Undibacterium parvum: one gene and its partner. The main gene of each other region encodes a partner of the protein of the gene in region 2 in a complex. Links are inferred from orthologs where the notes say so. Each region holds a gene or a part of one and is shown on either strand. Other genes may lie near its edges.

Evidence for each region.
Region 1: the proteins of eno (region 2) and EJN92_RS18870 are in contact, whole or in part, in a solved structure (PDB 2FYM), measured with the Escherichia coli proteins. The link is inferred for Undibacterium parvum from one-to-one orthologs.

The regions. Positions count from the first base shown.
Region 1 is NZ_CP034464.1:4,311,932-4,320,522, forward strand. Bases 2,945-6,524 are described here. They hold EJN92_RS18870 (Rne/Rng family ribonuclease), read right to left. Parts: upstream 6,154-6,524; coding sequence 3,145-6,153; downstream 2,945-3,144. Other genes in these bases: moaA (GTP 3',8-cyclase MoaA), read right to left, coding at 2,945-2,996. In the rest of the region: molybdenum cofactor guanylyltransferase MobA, read right to left, coding at 1-137; EJN92_RS18860 (IS110 family RNA-guided transposase), read right to left, coding at 514-1,596; more of moaA, read right to left, coding at 1,857-2,944; EJN92_RS18875 (RluA family pseudouridine synthase), read left to right, coding at 6,811-7,824; EJN92_RS18880 (HAD-IIIA family hydrolase), read left to right, coding at 7,932-8,591. UniProt on the Escherichia coli protein: Endoribonuclease that plays a central role in RNA processing and decay. Required for the maturation of 5S and 16S rRNAs and the majority of tRNAs. Also involved in the degradation of most mRNAs.
Region 2 is NZ_CP034464.1:4,498,069-4,505,934, reverse strand. Bases 5,012-7,866 are described here. They hold eno (phosphopyruvate hydratase), read right to left. Parts: upstream 7,154-7,866; coding sequence 5,870-7,153; downstream 5,012-5,869. Other genes in these bases: kdsA (3-deoxy-8-phosphooctulonate synthase), read right to left, coding at 7,407-7,866; ftsB (cell division protein FtsB), read right to left, coding at 5,460-5,798; EJN92_RS19610 (DNA-binding protein), read left to right, coding at 5,012-5,088. In the rest of the region: EJN92_RS19630 (recombinase family protein), read left to right, coding at 1-295; EJN92_RS19625 (DUF6602 domain-containing protein), read left to right, coding at 335-847; EJN92_RS19620 (hypothetical protein), read right to left, coding at 1,089-1,739; EJN92_RS19615 (NAD(P)/FAD-dependent oxidoreductase), read right to left, coding at 2,251-3,570; more of EJN92_RS19610, read left to right, coding at 4,024-5,011. UniProt on the Escherichia coli protein: Catalyzes the reversible conversion of 2-phosphoglycerate (2-PG) into phosphoenolpyruvate (PEP). It is essential for the degradation of carbohydrates via glycolysis.

The DNA of each region.
Region 1 (8,591 bases), 180 kb from region 2 along the record:
GCCAGGCGCAGCATAACGTGCATCGCCATGGGCATGCCGCGAAACGCTTGCAAACCTTTGTCGACCTGGCCCATGCGAGTGCCGCGCCCGCCTGCAAGTATCAAACCTGTGATGTGTTGTTGCTCGATTGCTGTCATGGTTGCTTGAGTGTGTTGTGGTTGATGTAGTTGATTAAATTAAACAGTAGACCGTATGCGCACTATCCATGCGGGTTTATATGAACACCTTCCATTTGCCAAGGTATTTTTTATGTTTTATTAAATAGGTAAAGCTGCAGTTTTATATCCGGCCTTAGTGCAGGTAAATACCCTGCGGGCCCCGATGGAATCTGCTGACTCACGCCTCATTTCCAGGACGGGCTGTTAGCCCTAACCCGCATACAGGTTTGGTGAATCACGGTCTGACCTATTTGCCATCACACTAAAATAGCCTTACGCAAACTATGAACTTCTTTGTCTTGCCTTACCACTGACTCCTTTTGGAGCTCAAACTCAGTCATGCAATGCCGTATACTTATCCACGGCGGCGGGCGTGGTCCATCACAAGACCATGAACGCTCGCCGCGGTGGGTAAGTCGGCCGGTTTGACACTGACATGCCCACGATCATACTTTTTTCCGTGCGCCAGAATTGCCCAGATTGTCCTGGCCATTTTATTCGCCAGTGCCACGACCACGACATTTTTTGGCCGCCGCGGATTGATCCCTTGTAACCAGGCGCTCGGCTCCTTGCTATGCTCAAGAACAGATCGGGCACCGTGGATCAGCAGCGTGCGTAAGTAGCTGTCGCCGCGCTTGCTGATGCCTAGCAATCGCACCTTGCCACCCGTGCCAGTTTGCCCGGGAACGATCCCCAACCAGGCAGCGAATTGCCGTCCCGAGGTGAACACGTTGGCATTACCCACGGTAGCGACAACCGCGGTGGCGGTGATTAAGCCCACACCGGGTATTTCTGCGATGTCTTGGCTGGCCTGGTCTTCTTTCATCCAGGTCTGTAAGCGTCGCTCAATGTCTGCGACCTGATGATCGAGGGTACTGAGCATGTTCCAGCGTTCGCGTAGTGTCTCGATCAGAAAGGCCGGCAAACGCTCATCGAGGCGCGCCAGAATACCCGGCATAGCCGCATTGAGCGCGGCACGACCGAGCGCCATGACTTCGCCAAATTCCATCAATAAACCGCGCAGTTCATTACTTTGCATCGTGCGAAATTTAATCAGTTGCTGACGCATCCGGTGCAGTGCCAGCACCGCTTGTTGTGCTTCTGTTTTAAGCGCCACCGCTTTGATACCAGGCTGCTGTACGGCCATCCTGATGGCACGCGCATCGGCGGCGTCATTCTTGTTGCCCATCACAAAAGCCTTGACCGCTTTACCTGGCATGAGCTTGACGTGATGCCCCATTGCCGTCAATTTGCGGCCCCAGTGCTGCGCACCACCACAGGCTTCCATGCCGATCAGGCAGGATGTTAGGTTCACAAAATAGTCGAGAAATTTCGCGCGTTTGAGCTGTTTATTGAAAATCTCACCGGTTTCCTGATCAACCCAGTGCAACTGAAATACGCTCTTGGCAATGTCGATGCCGTATACGGTATGATTCATTTGGATTCTCCTTCTCTCAAGTGGTTTGGTGTTACAGCTCCACTTTGGCACATCGATGCCGTTGGGTTGTGAGAATCCTTCTTTTTTTCTCACTATTGCCCAATTGCACTGCCGTTACTCTTTCATCCGGGTGGAAGGTGTTCATTCCATTTCCAGCCTGCCTGGCCGCTAAGCCGCAGCCAGCTTGAGGCTAGCGCCTGCATGCCCTGAGACCCTTGGCTAGAGCGGGCTGCAGAGCTAGTGACGGTGCACGCCAGCGCCTAGCCACCGATGTAAGACATTTCAATCTTGTTCCTAGTTAAGCCTTGCAGATCCGTGTTTTGGCTACGCAATTGCGAATAGCGATCGCTTCTTGCTCCCCAAATCTGTGCCACCACGTTCGAAATGGCAAGCTCAGCATCGCTCTCGCTCGCTGCTAAGGCCGGGTCGCGTAACAGGGCGCGTAAGTCGTGGCCTTGCGTGGCGAACAAACAGGTGTACAACTTCCCTTCAGTCGATAAACGGGCGCGGCTGCAGTCTTGGCAGAAGGCTTGAGTGACGCTGGAGATCAGGCCGATTTCGCCCGCACTATCTTGATAGCGCCAGCGTGCTGCGGTTTCACCGGTGTAATTGGGGTTGATCGCGATCAGTGGCATACCGGCCGCCTGAATGCGCTGTACGATCTCGGCTGAAGGGATGACTTCGTCCAGTTTCCAACCATTCGAAGCGCCGACATCCATATATTCTATGAAACGCAAAATATGTGGGCTGTCTTTGAAATAGCGCGCCATAGGCACGATTTCATCATCGTTTAAACCCGCTTTGACCACCATATTGATTTTGATAGGGCCAAGCCCGACTTGATGCGCGGCCTCGATACCGTCTAGCACGTCTGCGACTGGGAAATCCACATCATTCATTTGCTGAAAAGTGCTCTCGGTAAGCGCGTCGAGCGAGACTGTGACACGGCTAAGGCCGGCATCTTTCAGACACTGGGCTTTGCGCGCCAAAAGGGAGCCATTGGTAGTTAAGGTTAGGTCAAGTTCGCGGCCATCGGGCGTGCGGATGGCGCTCAGCATCCCTATCAATTTCTCGATATTTTTCCTCAGTAGAGGCTCGCCTCCGGTCAGCCTGATCTTATGCACGCCGTGTGCCACAAAGATACGTGCTAATCGTGTGATTTCTTCGAAGCTGAGCAAATTGCTGTGCGGCAGGAATTGATAGTCTTTATCGAAAACTTCCTTGGGCATGCAGTACACGCAGCGGAAATTGCAGCGATCTGTGACTGAAATACGCAAGTCATGCAAAGGTCGAGCAAAACTATCTGCAAGTTTTCCTGTCGCGGCTAGCAACTGCTGCGGAATCTGCAGTTTTTTTGAGAACTGACGCAAATCAGTCAAAGGAATGAATTTTTCACTCATGAGTATCGATAGAGGCTCGATGGGGAGCGCCGATTAAAAATGGGAGTTCTCACAATAACATGTTTGCGCTGAGCGGTTTTTCTACGCAATAAAAAGCCCGGTAACATCGCTGTAACCGGGCTTGTGCTGGACCTAGCTCACATGCAGATTAGCGCTTGGTATCTATCATCACCAGCGGTTCTGTTGAAAGCGGCTCTACTGGCTTACGTTGACGTACTACGCGCGGTGCTGCAACTGTTGCTGCGCTTGCTGCTTGTGCTGCACGCAGTTTTTCAGGATCAGTGCTGGCTAGCGTCAGATCAGCTTGCGCTAACATGCTGTGCAGGCCTTCCATTTGCATAGGCGCAGGTGCGACCGGCGCACTTGCCACTGGCTTAGCGGCGACCACGGCGGGCGGCGTTAAATCCAGACTCGCTTGTGCCGGCGCTGCGCTTACAACGACAACTGGCGCTTCTGCTGCAATTTCAGCCGCCACTTCAGCCACTACTTCTGCAACTACGACAGGCGCAGTTTCAACTAGCGGCGCTGGCGTTACAGCAACAAGCGTTTCAACCGCAGCTTCCACCACTGCAAGCGGAGCAACTTCCACCACTGGAGCAGGTGTTGCTATCGGTGCAGCAACTGCAACAGCGATTGCTGGTGCTTGTGTTGTTGCGACTGCGACTGGTGTCACTTCAACCGGCATGGTAACTGCCACAACTTCGGCAACTTCTGTAGCTTCGACTACCGGTGCAGTGACCGTAGTAATTGCAGCAACGGCTACTTCTGTTGAAACTGCAGCTGCTGTAGTCGTAATCGCTGGGGCTGACTCGCTAGTAAGGCTGACTGGCGCAGTGCTAATAGCCGCATCACTTACTGCTGCTGAGTCTGCTGGCGTCGCTTCTGCGTTGTTGTCATTGCCTTCTGTGTCATCACGGTCACGACGATTACGGTTGCGACCACCACGACGGCGACGACGACGGCCATCACTTTGATCGTTGTCGGCCTCATTCACCGCTGGGCCATTTACCAATGCTGCGCTGGCAGTATTGACCTGATCCACATGGTCTGCAGTCGTTACTGCTGCGACGCGCATTGCATCTGCTGCAACTTCTTCCGTTTTGGCTTCTGCTGTGACGCTGTCTTTGCGATCTTCACGTTGACGTGGCTGACGTCCGCGACGCGGTTCCTGTCCTTCACGCTCTTCACGTGGTGGACGAGGCGGTTTAGGCTGACGCGGAGCTTGTGGCTCAGCCGCTTTAACGCTTTCGTCTTTGGCGTCTTTGTCGGCGCGTGGATTGGCATTGGCTGGACGATCTTCACGTTCAGCGCGATCACGACCACGACCGTTGCGATTGCGTTGGCCGCGATTGTTACGGTCGCCACGCTCAGAACGCTCACGGCTTGTCACTGGTTTTTCTTCTGGCGCAGGAGTAACTACCACCGCTTCAGCCGGTTTAGAGCGGAAAAAACTCATCAACTTGCTAAAGAAACCTTCTGAAGCAGGAGCTGCGACTGGCGTAGTGGTGGCAATTGCGGCAACCGGCACTTCTTTGCGTTCAACCAGCGGTGCAGTCTCAGGCGTAATGCTCTTGACCATGGCTTCTTGACGTGGCTTGACTTCTTCTTTTTGACGCTTGCTGTAACCGATGTCAGTATCCGCTTGCTCTGCCATAGCGTAGCTGGCGTGCACTTCTTCCAAGCGTGGATCGTCATGTTTCAGGCGATCTAACTTGTAATGCGGCGTTTCCAGATGCGTATTTGGAATCAGAATCACAGTAACGCGGTGACGTGTTTCTATCTTCAGGATCTCGCCACGCTTTTCATTGAGCAAGAATGCTGCAACATCGACAGGAACCTGTACGTGGATCGCTGCTGAATTCTCTTTCATCGCTTCTTCTTGAATAATACGCAGTACTTGCAATGCGGATGATTCAGTGTCGCGAATGTGCGCGGTGCCGTTGCAACGTGGGCAGGTAACGTGGCTACCTTCAGACAGGGAAGGGCGCAGACGTTGACGGGATAATTCCATCAAACCAAAGCGTGAAATTTTACCCATCTGTACCCGTGCGCGGTCATAGCGCAACGAGTCTTTCAGACGAGTTTCGACTTCGCGCTGGTTTTTGGCGTTTTCCATGTCGATAAAATCGATCACGATGAGACCACCCAAATCGCGCAAACGCAATTGACGTGCTACTTCTTCTGCGGCTTCGCAGTTAGTATTGAAGGCGGTGGTTTCGATATCGGAGCCGCGCGTAGAACGCGCCGAGTTGACGTCGACCGATACCAGTGCTTCAGTGTGATCGATCACAATCGCACCACCGGATGGCAGAGGAACAGTGCGGGAATACGCAGTTTCGATCTGGTGTTCGATCTGGAAGCGCGAAAACAGTGGCACATCATCGCTGTAGCGCTTGACGCGATGTACCATGTCCGGCATCACGTGGCTCATGAACTGTTGAGCTTGTTCGTAGATGTCGTCGGTGTCGATCAAAATCTCACCGATATCCGGTTGGAAATAATCGCGAATTGCGCGGATTACCAATGAAGATTCTTGATAAATCAGGAAGGCGCCAGCAGCAGACTTACCTGCACCGTCGATCGCGGTCCAGAGTTGCATCAGGTAATTTAAATCCCATTGCAATTCGTCTACATTGCGGCCTATACCAGCGGTACGGGCAATCACTGACATACCAGTAGGCAAATCAAGTTTGTCCATGGTTTCACGCAGTTCTTGACGCTCTTCGCCTTCGACGCGACGTGATACGCCGCCTCCACGTGGGTTATTAGGCATCAAGACCAAGTAGCGACCTGCCAGCGAGACGAAAGTGGTTAGAGCCGCGCCTTTATTGCCGCGCTCTTCTTTTTCGACCTGGACCATGATTTCCTGGCCTTCGCGCAATGCATCTTTAATTGAGGCACTACGAACATCGATACCTTCTTTGAAATAGCCGCGAGCTACTTCTTTAAACGGCAGAAAACCATGGCGTTCTTCGCCGTAATTGACGAAACAGGCTTCCAAAGATGGTTCGATACGGGTAATCACACCCTTGTAGATATTGGACTTGCGTAGTTCACGCCCAGTGGTTTCAATATCGATGTCTATGAGTTTTTGCCCATTGACGATGGCGACGCGAAGCTCTTCTTGCTGCGTAGCATTGAACAACATACGTTTCATTTTTATTACTCCGTGACCTGATGGTCATCTTTTGCTGCCAGCTCTTTATGGTAAGGCTAGCAAGCATGCTTACAGGGGGATGTATGCGAGAGCGGAGAGTTTGAGGGGGCGGGAAATGCCACCGGAACAACAAATAGACAAATCAATAGCAAAAACACATCAGCAAATGACGCTGTAAGCATATTTTGGCTATATCTGTTATGACCTGTTGTGCGCTGGGCGCGAACAGTTTTGACTATGAATCGAGTGCACATGTCCCCCGCATTGTGAATTTTGCATAATCCTTGTAGAACATGCGATAACAACGCCAGGCGATGAGCAACTTAGTAAATGCCAAACCATCTTTAAATAATTGTATTTGGCTAAATCGATTGCGCTACATCAAAACCGTCAACCGGCAAGCACGTATGTTTGTATCAACATCCGTCTCTTGCCAGACTTATCCTTATATTTCAAACCTTCTGATCCACATCACCGTCTGCCGTCCGATTGCCACAATCGGTCACAACCTTGACGCATCAGGTGAGGTGCATACACATCTTTTCCATCGAATTTGCAAATTGGCGAGGCCGATTGACTTACCTCTGTGTAAAATAGTCGTTTCTTCTCACACTTGCTAAAGCTAAAAGCTTGAGCGAAAACAATTATATAGTCAAAATGAAGCACTTAGCGATAAATAATGGGAGAGTGCTTCAAAAACAAGCTGAAAATGACACTCTCCGTCAAACTACACAAGCGCCAGCCTCAGTCCAGCTACTGACAATCTCAGAAGAGGAGGCTGGTCAGCGCATCGATAATTTTTTGTTACGTATTTGCAAAGGCGTTCCCAAGAGCCACATTTACCGGGTTTTGCGCTCAGGTGAGGTGCGCGTAAATAAAGGGCGTATCGATCAATTGTATCGATTGCAAGTAGGCGATGTGGTTCGCGTGCCGCCTATACGCATGGCAGAAAAACCAGAAAATCACGCCCCAGGCGCAGAGTTTGTTATTTTGTATGAAGACGCGCATATCTTGGTCATCGATAAACCAGCTGGTGTTGCGGTGCATGGTGGATCGGGTATTAGCTATGGCGTGATCGAGCAATTACGTGCATCACGTCCAGATGCTAAGTTTCTGGAGTTGGTGCATCGTCTGGATCGCGAAACTTCTGGCGTGTTGATGTTGGCTAAAAAGCGCTCTGCCTTAGTCGATTTACATGAGCAGATGCGCGATGGCGTAACCGATAAGCGCTATTTGACTCTGGTGCATGGCGATTGGAAAAATGCCAGACAGCATGTTAAGTTGCCTTTGCACAAATACAATACTGCCGATGGTGAGCGCCGCGTCCGCGTACAGGCCGATGGCATGGCTTCGCATACGGTTTTTTCTTTAAAGAAAAAATATGCAGAATTTGCCTTACTCGAAGCGGAACTAAAGACTGGCCGTACCCATCAGATTCGGGTGCATTTATCCGCCAGCGGTTTTGCAATTGCCGGTGATGATAAATATGGTGATTTTGCTTTGAATCGCGAGCTTTTAAAACCGGCAGAAGGTCGCGGCATTTTAAAAAGAATGTTTTTACACGCACATCAGATCACCTTTATTCATCCGGATAGCAAAGCACCAATGACGCTCAACGCAGCGCTACCGCCTGATTGCCTTAACTTTTTAAAAAGTTTAAGCGCAATTTAAGCAGAATCGCTGTGAAAAAAACTTATCCCTTTAATAAGGGTAAAATATCCAATTCTTCAATATGATAGTAGCCTGCAAAGTTTTTAGATTTGCATTACCTGATAAATATGGCAAAAAAGAAATTTGATTTTATAGTGTTTGATTGGGATGGCACTTTGATGGATAGTACCTCCACCATTGTTAAATGCATACAAGCCTCAGCGCGTGATCTTGGTCTGCCTATTCCGGACGAGCAGGCAGCCTCTTATGTGATAGGCCTGTCTTTAAGTGATGCGATGCAGGCGGTGATGCCCGACGTCGATACTAAATATCATGCACGCATGGTGGAGCGCTATCGTTACCATTATTTGGCGAATGATCACGAACTACCTTTGTTCGCAGGTGTTCGCGAATTATTGGCTGAGCTATCTCAAGATGGTTATTTTTTGGCGGTGGCAACCGGCAAAAGTCGCGTGGGTCTAAACCGCGCGATGCATAGTGCTGATCTACTTTCTATGTTTGATGCCACGCGCTGCGCCGACGAAACATTTTCCAAGCCGCATCCAGCCATGTTGCAAGAGTTAAGCCGTGAATTGGGGCAAGACTTGAAACGCACCCTGATGATAGGTGATACCACCCACGACTTGCAGATGGCCACGAATGCAGGTGTGGCGGCTGTGGCGGTCGAATATGGCGCCCATGATGCGGCAACCCTGCTAAGTTGCGGGCCCCTATTTTCAGCTAAAACAGTGCAAGAGTTGCATGGCTGGTTGAGTCAGAACGCGTGA
Region 2 (7,866 bases):
GAGCCTCACCGACTCCATCGACACCGGCACACCATCCGGGCGGTTCTTCTTCCACGTCATGGCGAGCCTTGCCGAAATGGAGCGCGAGCTGACCGTCGAGCGCACCCGCGCCGGGCTGGAAGTCGCCAAGCAGCTCGGCCGCAAAGGCGGCCGCAAGCCGAAGATGACCGACAGCAAGATCGAGTCGGCCAAGAAGCTGCTGGCCAGCGGGGTGCCGCCCAAGGACGTGGCCAAGAACCTCGGCGTGTCCATTCCGACGCTGTACCGCTGGGTGCCAGCCTCCACGCACGCTTAGCGTGCTTTATTTTCCGTTTTCTGAGACGACCCCGATCAGATCGACGTTGTAGTGTTCGACCGCCAGTATTCGCCTTTCATATTTCGGCATGGTGATCAATTCATTATTCCTGCGGAAAGCGTCTACGCGGTGTTTGAAGCCAAACAATCAATCAACGCTACATTAGTAGCGTATGCGCAGGAAAAAGTTGCTAGCGTACGCAAATTACACCGAACCAGCCTGCCAATTCCCCATGCTGGTGGAACTTATCCGCCGAAGGCGCTGACGCCGATTATTGGCGGTATATTGACTCTTGGCAGCAACTGGAACCCACCGCTTGGCGATGCAATGCGCGCGGTTCTCTTGAGCGGCGATGCCGGCGGCAAGCTCGATCTGGGCTGTGTCGCATCGCATGGAGTGTTTGACTATGATGAGGCGACCGCCGCGTATAACATTCACGAATCAGGCAAACCAGCCACCGCTTTTCTTTTCGAATTAATCGCCCGACTCCAGGCTACCGCGACAGTCCCGATGATTGATATCCATGCCTATGGAGCATGGCTGGACGTCTGAGCAGAGGTAAGTGGTTAGAAATACCTGCAGCATGACGACCCGGAACGAGTGTTTTGATTCATAACTCATTGATTTAAAAGACATCCAAAATAATCTGGGCTTTGGGCTTACAACCCCCTGTAGGGATACAGCCCATTCCCTCGAAAAGGTAAAAACGTTAAGGTTGGACGCTAATTCATTATTACGGATATACAAATAAGCAAGAAAAAACGGATTATTTCGGTAAGAATATTACAAGTAATCAGTGTTCAAGACTATTCCAAAAAGAAACTTTTACCTTTTCGAGGGGATGGGCACAATTAGCCTGATTGCGATTGCTGGCGTTGTCGGTCTTGATCAGCAACTCGATGCGATTGCGGTTCATCGCTGGCAGGGCGCGCCCATTACTAAAAATTTTACCGTCTACGCCTATGTTGGTGCTTGGGTTCCAGCGATTGAAGTTGCCGGTGCCGGCAAACACTTTATCGAGCAAGCGATTGGCTTCGGCCAGATCGGTGTTATTTGCCACCAGCATGGTGACGTCTTCAAAGCGCGACAATTGGGCCGCGATACGCATCAGATCTTCACGCGCTAGCAGGCGGCTATTCGACATATCGCGCTCTTCTGGGGTGCCGTTGAAGTTACCCCAGGCCGAGACCGAGGCACCGTAAGCCATCCAGGTAGCGGCGTGCGATGCGCCTTCTTTCGGCACCAGATAAGTCGTCACCGGAGGCGGTGGTGGTAAAGGCTCGGGCGGCTGTGGTGGAATAGGTTCATCTGGATCTTCACCGCATGCGGTCAAAGGCAGCGCCAGACCAGCGAGCGCCAAGGCCCCGGCGCCGCGCATGAATTGCCTGCGCTGTTGTGATGCAAAGTTGATGTGATCTACTTCTACTGATTTTTCGTGCGCCATATGCCTTACTCCTAATATTTTTTCATATTGAAATTTCCATCTGTCCCATGCCGTGATCGGCTTGCCCTGAGAAAGATCTTGCTCAAGGACAAAACCAGTTTATCGCCAGAAATTTTCAAAAAAAAGAGACATATACTGCACTATTGATTCAGTTTTCTCATGACTCCTAAGTTTATTTTGTTTTTGCCTAGATATTTGGTTAATGCACGGCAGGCTAACAGTCTTCGTAATAAACGCTAGCCATAGGGGGGGGCAGGGGTGAACGAGGAATCTCATTAAAAACTGCGCAGGCGCTCAATCAGGGCCTGTATGGCCGTCTAAAATTGCCCTGTTGCGCTGCCACTTACATCATTTACATTTTCTGTTGCAAATTCAACCCAGCATGGTGCTCGATTTTGTTTGAATAGGGAGCGCTTACGCAATCCCTATGCGGCCTGCAGGCCCAAATGCTGCCAGCAAGCGCATGGAATATGCGCCTACACGTGTGGGGCGTGGCGTGTAGTTTGCGTAGTCAGTGCAGCTTGATGCGCGGATTTCTGACCCTGTCTATGCTGGCGACCCAAGTGGCCAGCCAGGTGTGAAACCAGCCGTAGACCACCACTTGATGATGCTTGTGTAGCGACCAGTACATCCATTTGGCGATTGTGCCTTCGATGAAGATAGAGCCACTCGCGAGCGCCCCCATCAAGCTACCGACGGTACTGTAATTTCCTAGCGAGAGCAAAGAGCCGTGGTCGGTGTAGCGATAAGTCAGCAACTCTTTGCCATTGAGCATGCGTATCAGCGATTTGGCCAGTAGGCTCGCTTGCTGATGCGCGGCCTGGGCGCGTGGCGGCACTGCAGGCAGGCCTTCTCCTTGCGGGCAGGCGCAGCAATCGCCGATCGCAAAAATGGCCGGATCGCGGCTAGTTTGCAATTGCGCGTTGAGTACCAATTGATTGATACGATTGCTTTCCAGTCCATCGATATCCTTTAAGAAATCGGCGGCCTTGATACCTGCCGCCCACACCACGATACCGCTGGGGATGAATTTTCCGCTGGCCATCATGACCCCGTCTTTGCTGACCTCCACTACTTTTTCATTGGTGTGAACTTCCACGGCGATACTGCGCAACTCTTTGGCGACCGCTGCCGCAAGGCGTTCAGGCAGCATTTGCAGTAAGCGCGGGGCGGCATCGACCAAGACAATCTTCAAGTCTTTTTCAGGATGAAAATTTACCAAGCCATAGCTGGATAATATTTTAGTGGTCATGTGCAGCTCGGCCGCTAGCTCGACCCCAGTCGCGCCGCCTCCTATGATCGTGACGGTGAAGCGACCTTCGCCTGCGACCTGCGCCAATGACTGCGCGCGCAGGCAACAATTCACCAGTTTTTTGTGGAAACGCTCGGCCGCCGCTAAGGTATCGAGCATGATGCAATGCTCACGCACGCCCTTAGTGCCAAAATCATTACTCTGGCTACCCAGTGCTAGCACCAAACTATCGTAAGCGATCGACTGGGTGGGCAATAGCTCCTCATTATTCTCATCCAAAGTCGGTGCCAGAAAAATTTTCTTATAGCGTCTGTCCAGGCCATTCATGCGCCCCAGGCGGAATTCAAAATGATTGGCGCGCGCTAAGGCGAAATATTCTCTCTCATCCGCTTGGCTATCTAAGGTGCCAGCCGCGACCTGATGCAGTAGCGGCTTCCACAAATGGGTAGGGCTGGCATCGACCAGGGTAATCAGGGCTTTCTTCTTCTTGCCTAATTGCTGGCCCAGGCGCACCGCTAATTCCAGGCCGCCGGCACCACCGCCGACGATGGTAATTTTATGCAAAACTTCATCAAACATCGCACTCACGATAAATATCCTCAATGTTGGAAAATGGGCGACCGCAAATACGCAACGGCTAGTGCGCACAGCGTAGAAGGCGATCTAATGGAGGCAGTGTGACGTCATATGGCTCCATTGAGTAGTGCCAATAATTGATTTTCAATGGAACCATTTATTGGGCGAGCCTAACAATAGCCGAGCTTACTGCTAAGAAGCTACTAGCCAGACAGTTTTAGTTAGGCCTATTCAAACACGAATCTTTCTCAAGATCACAGACGTTAAGCCGCTGGATATTTTACTGAGTACTGAGCCAGGCTTTGTATCAATGACCGAGGAAATTTTCATGCGATGAAGATCGTTGATTATTCAATATTATCAATAATAATAGACATTATAAGAGTAATGTCATATTTATTGATTTAAAAGTTGGAAATATAACGTAATACGTTGTATTATCAACCAATAACTTCAATGAATGAATATATGGATACTCTTGAACAGAATGAGCGCATGCTCTTGGCGGACATCGACGTACTTCGCAATCAATTCCCACAGACACAGGATCTGTATCGTGAAGTGTGTGTGGCCATGTTCTTCCGCTATGGAATGACGCCGACAGCCAATAAGTTATACCAGCTGGTGCGAAAAGGCAGCATGTCGGCACCTGCGGAAGCCCTGAATCGTTTCTGGGAAAACCTGCGCGACAAAAGCAGGGTGACTGTTAGTCATCCCGATTTGCCGGAATCCTTGAAAACCGCAGCGGGAGATCTCGTTGCCACTTTGTGGTCAGCGGCCCAAAATGCCGCTCAAGAAACGCTGGCATCTTTGAAGGTTGATGTGCTGTTGCAGGTTGAACAGGCAAATGACAAGGCCAATTTGGCGGTTGCTGCCCGCGACCAAGCAATATCAACATTTAATAGCATGCAAAAAGAACTAATGGAAACGCATACTGAATGTGATGTACTCAAACACGAAATTACAGCCTTAATATCGACGAACTCATCGCTCGAATCTCAATTGGAAGACTCAAAAAATGATATATCCGTAAGTAATGCGAAACTAGATGATGCTCTCCGTGAGCTGGTCTTAGAAATGGAAAAACTCCGTGCTTCAGCAAAATTAAACGAAGATAGACTGGCGTCAGCGGAAAGACGGGCGCTTCTAGAAATCGATCGAGAGCGCACAGCTAATATTAGGCTTCAAAAAGCACTAGAAACAGCGCGCGTTGAATACAAAATGAAGGTCGACGTGCATCACGCTGAATCCAATGCGTTTCAGTCTCAGATGGCCAACCTGAGGCAAACAATAGGCAATTTAGAAGGTGCGATTCAAGCCGCTTCTGAAGCTCGCGAGATTGTCAATCGCGAACTAATACAGTTAAAAATTCAGATTTCCAACAATACTCATGCCTTGGCAGGCTCGGCTGTAGAGAGAGACTTGCTTCTTCGTAAGCTGCATGAATGCGAATTGGGAGCTGCAAAAAATGCGGCGGCCATTCAACCGACTACGCGAGCTAAGCGAAGAAAGACAGAATAATGACTAGCGAGAGCAATGTTTTCAACCGGATACTTTTACGTTAAAGCATTCCGATTAACGTAATAATTTGGACTGATTGAAATGGACCAAAGCATTAGGTAAGTAGAGTCCAAAGTTTTACATTAGCGCGTTTCTGTCGCAACAAACGTGAATAAATCATTAAATTCAAATACTTATTGCAGTAAGGGTATCAGATTTATTTCATTTTATTCGGGAAGTTCCACATTTACGTCCACTAAGTGACTACTTTTACTTCGCCGAACGGTTAAATATCGCTTCTATTGATGCGTAAATTTTGAACTTCAATTTTACATAATATAAATTATGCGAAATACCAGGCTATTATTTGCCTCTCCGATTCGCTTACTTTGCTATTGCCGCGCACCAATAACTGGCTTACTTCCTAAAGCTGCTGCCGGGTTGGATTTTAATTCGGTGCCAGCATTAAGTATCTGTACAAAGATTTCATCTCTCTTAATCATTCCCAACTCAAAACGAGCGCGTTCTTCTACAGCGCCTGTACCTATTTTTAGATCTTCAACTTCTGAAGCGAGTTTATTATTTCTCTCTTTCAGATCTTCATTCTTCTTTTGCGCTGCGCTTACTTGCCTATCTAATTCCCAAACGCGCAGCCAACCGCCTTTACCCAACCACAGCGGATATTGAATCAACAATAACAAGGTGACGAACACGATGGCAAGTAAGCGCATTGAGTTTTAATCTATCAAAAATAAAGTACATAAAAAAGGAGAACAAATGCTCTCCCTTTTACAAATAAAGCTTACTTCAAATTATAGAAAGCGTCGCGGCCTGGGTAACTAGCCACTTCACCCAAATCTTCTTCGATGCGCAAGAGTTGATTGTATTTTGCCATACGATCAGAACGGGACATAGATCCTGTTTTAATTTGCAGAGCGTTCATACCGACGGCGATATCAGCAATCGTGCTGTCTTCGGTTTCGCCAGAGCGATGTGAGATTACCGCTGTATAGCCAGCGCGCTTAGCCATTTCGATAGCGGCAAAAGTTTCGGTCAAAGTACCAATCTGATTAATTTTGATCAGTATCGAATTAGCGATGCCTTTTTGTATGCCTTCTTTGAAGATCTTGGTATTGGTGACGAACAAGTCATCGCCAACGATCTGCACTGTTTTTCCGAGTTTCTCTGTCAGAATTGCCCAGCCGTCCCAATCGCCTTCGGCCATGCCGTCTTCGATAGAGATGATAGGATATTTGTCGACCCAAGTTGCCAGCAAATTCGTGAAATCAGTAGCCGACAAAGTCAGTCCTTCGCCTTCCAAGTGATATTTACCGTCTTTGTAGAATTCGCTAGCGGCGCAATCGAGGCCAAGAGCGATTTGTGTGCCTGGCTCGTAGCCAGCGGCTTCTATCGCTTGAATAATCAGTTTGATGGCAGATTCATGATTTTCTACTGATGGTGCAAATCCACCCTCATCGCCAACAGCTGTCGTTAAACCTTTGTCGTGCAGGATTTTTTTAAGTGCATGAAAAACTTCTGCACCGTAACGTATTGCTTCGCGAAAACTAGGTGCACCAACCGGGATAATCATGAATTCTTGAATATCCAGATTATTATCGGCATGTGCGCCGCCGTTGATGACATTCATCATCGGCACTGGCATTTGCATGGCGCCCGAACCACCGAAGTAACGATACAACGGCAAGCCAGCCTCTTCAGCGGCCGCTTTGGCGACAGCCATGGAAACTGCCAACATGGCGTTTGCACCTAGGCGCGATTTGTTTTCAGTACCATCTAAATCGATCAAAGTACGATCCAGAAAAGCTTGTTCGTTAGCGTCTAAACCCATGATCGCTTCGGCTATTTCTGTGTTGATGTTCTCGCAGGCTTTGAGTACGCCCTTGCCCAGAAAACGCGATTTATCGCCGTCCCGCAGCTCCATCGCTTCGCGGCTACCGGTCGAGGCACCGGAAGGTACTGAGGCACGCCCCATAACACCAGATTCCAGCAAGACATCGCATTCAACGGTAGGATTACCGCGTGAATCCATGATTTCACGACCGATAATATCAACAATAGCACTCATTCAATTCTCCTAAACGATCAATTTAAAATAAGAAATTCGCCAACAAAATAAAATAATGCGGCTGGGTCTCACCGTTGCATGTAACGGGTTTCTAGATAAAACGACATTTTGATTTTTGGTAATGACAAGAATATGGCAGCGGCGCTTAATGGCGGCACTGTCAGCGTATCTTCAGGTCGATGGGTTCAAAAGCTTTTATCTTCACCGCCCGCCACCTGAGTCGGCGCGGACGGGACTTGCATCACGCAATAAATCAGTTAAAACTGGACTCCAGGAATCCATTCTTTTTCACAACCCGATCAAGGTCGATCAAAGTTGATAGCAATTCTTTCATGCGTCCTAATGGCACAGCATTCGGACCGTCCGACATGGCCATTGCAGGATTCGGATGAGTTTCCATAAACAAGCCAGCTACGCCAACCGCAATCGCCGCACGCGCCAATACCGGAACAAACTCGCGTTGCCCGCCGGAAGATGTGCCCTGCCCGCCCGGCAACTGCACCGAGTGGGTGGCATCAAAAACCACAGGGCAATTGGTTTCACGCATGATTGCGAGCGAGCGCATATCGGATACCAAATTATTGTATCCAAATGAGACACCACGTTCGCAGGCCATGAAAAGATCTTCGGATAAGCCAACTTCTTTAGCTGCAGCGCGCGCCTTGGCGATGACATTAATCATATCGTGGGGCGCTAAGAATTGGCCTTTCTTA